DNA from 2 places in the Peribacillus sp. NPDC006672 genome. Region 1 is predicted to be linked to the other one. Evidence: riboswitches for the same ligand, from Rfam matches in the RefSeq annotation. Region 1 holds a riboswitch; the other holds the start of a gene.
What was found. A riboswitch is a leader RNA that binds a small molecule or an ion and turns the genes downstream of it on or off. The one in region 1 is predicted to bind lysine.
Positions count from the first base shown of each region.

Region 2: another riboswitch for lysine. It lies ahead of ACQKKK_RS01280 (aspartate kinase); the one in region 1 lies ahead of ACQKKK_RS07445 (amino acid permease).

Region 1 covers NZ_JBNNOR010000003.1:325,320-328,747, reverse strand. The annotation lists gene ACQKKK_RS07450 (LacI family DNA-binding transcriptional regulator) at 1-681, shown strand, start outside; lysine riboswitch at 935-1,119, shown strand; gene ACQKKK_RS07445 (amino acid permease) at 1,216-2,667, shown strand; gene ACQKKK_RS07440 (glycoside hydrolase family 13 protein) at 2,716-3,428, opposite strand, start outside.
Region 2 covers NZ_JBNNOR010000001.1:252,508-255,935, reverse strand. The annotation lists gene ACQKKK_RS01290 (succinate dehydrogenase cytochrome b558 subunit) at 1-23, opposite strand, end outside; gene ACQKKK_RS01285 (YslB family protein) at 398-883, shown strand; gene ACQKKK_RS01280 (aspartate kinase) at 949-2,181, opposite strand; lysine riboswitch at 2,271-2,447, opposite strand; gene uvrC (excinuclease ABC subunit UvrC) at 2,509-3,428, opposite strand, start outside.

The DNA.
Region 1 (3,428 bases):
TTTCAGACCCATTATGAAAGAGAGAAAGAAATCCAGGCTTTGAATATGCTGCAAATGAAGCAACTCGATGGCATTATCGTTTGTTCAAGAATATCGGAAATGAAAATCCTCTTGGATTATCAAAAGTATGGACCGATTATCTTATGTGAAGATACAGCCCAGGCTGAATTCTCATCCATCAGCATTGATCATTATGCAGCATTCTCCTGTGCCCTTGAATACGTGATCGCTAAAGGATATAAGAAAATTGGATACAGCCTCGGCCGTAAAAAGAGCAGGAACAGTTCTCTTCGAACAAAGGCCTTTAACGATATCATGAGTAAACATCAACTTATAAACAATAAAGAATGGCTGTTTGAAGGCAGTTATCGCATTAAAGACGGTGTAAAGTTGTTTGAGGATTGGCATTCGATGATAAGCAAACCTGAAGCCATCATCATCACTAATGATGACACGGCTGCAGGGTTCATACTCACCGCTAAGAAATCGGGTGTGAGGGTACCTGAAGATGTGGCCATTCTGGGCTTCAATAATGATAGCCTGAGTGAGATGCTCGACATCACGACCATTTCCTTGCCTCTAGAATGGATTGGAAAAATGGCAGTGGATCTATTTGAGAATCCCGAAGCGGTCCAACATGTAAAATTGGACTACGCCCTTATTAAAAGAAGGACCGTTTAATAGATTGTTATCAGAATGGCTTTACTTTTATACCGTTTCCTCTTCCAATCTTTCGGTAACTAGGAAAAAATAACCGCATAAAATAATCATTGCGATATCCCAGAAGTTATTTTATAATTTTGATATAGTAAAGTTTACTCAGTTACTAGCAAACTAGTAGCGTTTGCATGAATTTTTTTCATGAGTACGATCGTACGGCGTCAATTACAAGCTGGCGCTACGATATAAGAAAATTGAATACTTCCTCATTTACCGATGAGTTAGAGGCTGCAGCTTATAAAAGTAAAACGGACGAGATTCTGGAAAATTCGAGACTCCGTTTGAAAGGATAAGTTGCCGAAGTTAGGGTATATTCCATGTATATTCTCGCTGGCGGTGTCACCGAACAGGAACATCACTGTCACGTTTTTTCTAAAAGCGTGGGGAGCTATCTTCGGAAGGATAAACGGGTTTATTATAAACAGCCGTCGATCTTTTTCGACTGCTGTTTTTTTATATTTCGTTCCCTTCCAATAAAAAGGAGTGTAACATCAATTGTCAAATTCACAATCAGCATCAAGCCCTACTGAATTAAAAAGGAGCCTGAAAGCGCGGCACTTAATGATGATTTCATTAGGTGGAACGATTGGAACAGGTTTATTTTTAGCAAGTGGCGGTGCCATTCATTCAGCCGGACCCGGCGGTGCCTTGGTGGCATACGCGATCATCGGCATCATGGTTTATTACTTAATGACGAGTCTTGCAGAAATGGCAGCATACATGCCAGTGGCCGGTTCGTTCCGTGTATATGCATCCAAATTCGTCGATCCGTCTTTCGGTTTTGCGATTGGATGGAACTACTGGTATAACTGGGCAATCACCATTGCCGCTGAATTAGCAGCCGTTGTCTTAATTATGAAGTTCTGGTTTCCTGATAGTCCTTCCTTCATCTGGAGTGCTATTGCGTTAATCATTATGTTTCTTATCAATTACATGTCTGTTAAAGGTTTTGGGGAAGCAGAATTCTGGTTTGCCATGATCAAAGTCGTGACAGTCGTCATTTTCTTGATCACTGGTGTTCTGATAATTCTCGGGATCATGGGTGGGAAAGACCCAATTGGTTTTTCCAATTTCACAATGGGCGAAGGTCCCTTTAATGGAGGGTTCTTCACGATTCTAGGCGTATTCATGGCTGCCGGCTTTTCATTCCAAGGAACAGAATTGCTTGGAGTGACGGCTGGTGAAAGTGAAGATCCAGAAAAAAATATCCCTAAAGCGATCAGATCCGTTTTCTGGCGCATCATCTTATTCTATATCCTTGCAATTTTTGTAATTGGAATGATCATTCCGTTTACGGATTCACGTTTATTGAGTGAAGATGTTGCCGTAAGTCCATTCACGCTTGTATTTGAACGGGCTGGCCTTGCATTTGCTGCATCCATCATGAACGCGATCATTTTATCATCCGTACTCTCCGCCGGCAACTCAGGCATGTACGCTTCAACCCGTATGCTATGGGACTTGGCACGTGATGGGAAAGCACCTAAATTCCTTGGCAAGTTAGATAAAAGAGGAGTACCTGTGAATGCACTTATCGTGACTTCTTTAGTTGGCTGCGTTGCATTCTTAGCTTCATTTTTCGGAGATGGTGTCGTTTATATCTGGTTATTGAATGCTTCAGGCATGGCAGGATTCGTCACCTGGGTCGGGATTGCGATCGCCCATTATCGATTCCGCAAAGCCTACGCAGCTCAAGGCCTTGATATGAATGCTTTACCGTACCGGGCCAAAGGCTTCCCATTCGGGCCAATATTCGCGCTTGTCCTATGTATTATCATTATCATTGGACAAGGCTATCAAGCTTTCAGCAGTAATGGGATCGACTGGAATTCAATGTTCGTTTCCTACATTGGCTTAATTCTATTTTTCGTCCTATGGTTCGGCTATAAAATTAAGCATAAAACAAAAGTCATTCCTCTTGAGGAATGTGACCTTAAATCAAAATAATACTAAAAAGGACCTGGTCTTCTCTAACGGAGAAAACCAGGTCCTTTTTCATTTCAAATGATAAACACGGCATTCATATGGACGCAGAGGCATTCTCGAGATTCCTTTTTCCCCCTGTTCATAATTACCGATCAGCCTTGTAGCAGAATATGAATTTAGCTCTTCTGGCAAAGAATAAGCGGCATGCTCCTCTTTAAAGTTGCATAACACTAACAGCTTTTCTTCTTCGAACGTTCTCGTATAGGCAAATATTCGTTCATCATCTGGACAGAGCAGTTCAAAACGGCCATAAACGACAATTTCATGTTTTTTGCGTAATTGGATAAGCTTTTTATAAAAATGAAAAATGGAATTTGGATCATTGTAGGCTTTTTCTGCATTAATCTCGGGAAAATTGGGATTGACCTTAATCCAAGGACTCCCTTTCGTAAATCCTGCGTTCCGGGAGTCATTCCACTGAACCGGTGTCCTCGCATTATCCCTGCTTCGGGCGTGAATGGCTGACATCATCCGCTCTTTTAACCAGCCATGCGAATTGACAAGTTCGTCATATGAATTCAACGTTTCAATATCCCGATATTCATCAATGCTTTCAAATGCAACATTGGTCATCCCCAACTCTTCCCCTTGATATATATAAGGTGTGCCTTGAAGCATATGAAGACAGGCGGCAAGCATCTTTGCGCTTTCAATACGATACTCTCCATCATTTCCAAACCTTGAGACAATCCGGGGCTGATCATGATTGTTCCAGTATAAAC
Region 2 (3,428 bases), on a different contig from region 1:
CCAAACTCACGATTTTTTGCCACTAAGTGCCCCCCCTTAATTTGTGAAAAATCATGCAAAGATAAACTGGTGGCTACCTTTTATCTCCGCGTGAAAATAAAGTATAGAGTCAAACAACTACCCCTATACTTCCCTTTACAATTATGTGACATGTCCATTTTACTCCTGACTTCTATGTGCGTCAAGAAAACGGATACAAGAAATCTCTTTTTCAGAATAGATTTTATTGGATTAAATTGCCTATTTTTTATTCATCAAGAAGATATTTTGGAGAAATTACTAATTATCTCGGTATAATTTATCATTTTTTTCCAATTGCTGTTTAAATAAATAAAAAACAGTATAATTTGCAAAAGAAAAACGTTTATAATAGATTTACAGAAAGAGGCGATAAACTATGAAAAAAAATATTGCTGCTGCGATAGAAGAAGAGATTCAAGCTGAAGAAATTCAAACTGAAGAAATTCAAACTGAAGAATTCCAAGTTCCAGCTTTCGGATACGAATTAATCAGAGAAGTTCTATTGAACGATATTCTCGGAAAAGACTCTAATCAAATCCTCTATTGGGCAGGTAAACAGTTAGCACGAAAATTCCCATTGAATGGCGATCAAGAAGTTATTGAATTTTTCCAGAGCGCGGGATGGGGCAACCTGGAAATCATGAAGTTTACGAAAAATCAGATGGAATTATCCCTGTCGGGTGAAATAATCAGCCGCCGTATGGATTTACATCCTGACTGTCACTTCCAACTTGAAGCCGGTTTCCTTGCCGAGCAGTTTACACTGCAAAAAAAATTCCTCAGCGAATCAACGGAAGAAATCAAACGCCGCGCAAAAAAAGTGATATTCACCATTCAATGGGATCCCAGAGATCAAATCTAATGAGCCCTTAAAACAGACTTACCCTTTTTACCGGAAGTCTGTTTTTTATTGGACTCCCTACTCTCTCAAGCTAGCACATTTGCATGCTGTCCAAGTTTAAATGCTTCATGAAGAGATTCGACCGCCTTAACCATTTCCTTTTCATTGACGACAGTCGAGACTTTAATTTCAGATGTACTGACCATTTTCACTTGGATGCCTGTATTGGCCATCACTTCAAACATCTCGGCAGCCACTCCTGGGTTGGAAACCATACCAGATCCGACGATGGACACTTTGGCCAATCCACCCTCCGTTTCGACTCGGTCGAATGACAATTGTTCCTTATTGTTTTCCAGTACGATCAAGGCCGTTTCCATGTCTTCACTTTTTGTGGAAAATGATAGATTGGTCGTATCCTCGGCTGTCATGCTTTGAATGATGATGTCCACATTAATCCGGTTTTTCGCAAGTGTCGTGAAAATTGTGGATAATGCACCAAGTGATTGGGGCAAGCCATATATTGTGACCCTTGTAATACTGTCTTCAAAAGCAATGCCGCGTACAATTAAGTTTTCTTCCATAGTTGCTTCCTCCTCAATGATCGTTCCTGATTCTCTCTCCATGCTCGAACGGACTTCAAGCGGAATTTGATAATTTTTTGCATATTCTACAGCCCTTGGATGAAGGACGCCGGCCCCTAGGTTGGCAAGTTCCAGCATCTCATCATAAGAAATGGATTGGAGTTTACGTGCGCCTTTTATGTAGCGTGGATCCGTAGTGAAAACACCCGTTACATCCGTATAAATATCGCACCTATCCGCCTTCAGCGCTGAAGCGATGGCAACTGCCGTCGTATCGGAACCGCCTCGCCCTAAGGTCGTGATTTCCCCATTTACATCGTTCCCCTGGAAACCGGCAACGACCACAATTTTCTTCTCCTGGAGCTGAGCTTGAATCCTCGTGGCATCGATGTTTAAAATCCGGGCATTCCCATGAACGGATTCCGTTTGCATGCCAGCCTGCCAGCCAGTGTACGAAATGGCTTCATGTCCCTCTTCAATCAATGCCATCGTTAACAGGGATATCGTGACCTGTTCCCCCGTGGTCAATAGCATATCCATTTCCCTCTTGCTCGGTGTTCCGGAAATATCCTGGGCCATGGAAACCAATTGATCCGTGGTTTTCCCCATAGCTGAAACAACGACGACTACCTCATTTCCATTGTTCACTTCCTCAATAACCCGATTGGCAACATTTTTTATTTTTTCTACGCTTCCGACCGATGTCCCGCCGAATTTTTGAACGATTAATACCATCCTAATGCACCCTCTCTACCCTTTTAGGCAATAAAAAAAGCAATGAGAAATATCTCATTGCTGTGATCACATATCCAATACTGTAAACACAGTGAGATAGCTCTCCAGGGCATAAACCCTGACAATCCGCCATTTATTAAATGTCAGACCAGAAAAACAAGGTATGAGTCTTGTCTTCCTTCGGCGTCATCCCCTTTCAAAACCTTTCATGGAAGCTCATACTTCTCCAGGTTTTTACTCTTGAATTCCGCACCTCTATCAGCACTTTTAAGTTGTCTAGTTAAAAATTCCTTCTAATCATAGCATAGAGAATTGCAGGCAGCAAGATTATTCTTGCAATTTTCTAACGATTCCCTCAGCTACCCCTTTTGGCATGCCAGCTTCCATGATTTCCTCGGCCGATGCCTCTTTGATTTTCTTCAATGACCCAAAATGCCTTAATAATTGCTTTCTCCGCTTTTCCCCGACTCCCGGAATATCATCAAGCTGGGAGTGAACCGCGTTTTTCCCGCGCAGCTGGCGATGAAACGTAATCGCGAACCGATGCACTTCATCCTGAATTCTTTGCAATAAATAAAATTCCTGACTACGTGAATCAAGCGGAACAAGTTCAAGCGGATTTCCAATCATTAATTGCGAAGTCCTATGCTTTTCATCTTTAATCAGACCGGAAAGTGGAATATCAAGACCCAATTCATTTTCCAAAATATCCCGAACTGCTTCCACATGGCCCTTTCCGCCATCAATGATAATTAAGTCCGGGAGCGGCAGCCCTTCTTTTAATACTCGTGAATACCTTCTTCTGACAACTTCACGCATCGATTCATAATCATCAGGTCCCTGGACCGTTTTGATTTTATATTTACGGTACTCCCTTTTTTCCGGTTTCCCATCAATGAACACGACTAAAGCGGAAACAGGGTCACTTCCCTGGATATTCGAGTTATCGAAAGCTTCAATTCGATGCGGGGTGTAGATCCCTAATTGGTTCCCGAGGTTTTCCACCGCATTAATCGTTCTTTCTTCATCCCGTTCTATCAATGAAAATTTTTCTTGAAGGGCGATGGAGGCATTTTCATTCGCCAATTTAAGCATGTCTTTTTTCGATCCCCGTTTCGGGTGAATCGTTTTGACACCTAGCAGACCTTCGGCCATTTCAGCATCCACTGACTCAGGCAGCAGGATTTCCTTTGGTTTAAAGTGGTTGGTAATCTCGTAAAACTGACCGAGGAATGTAAGAAGTTCCT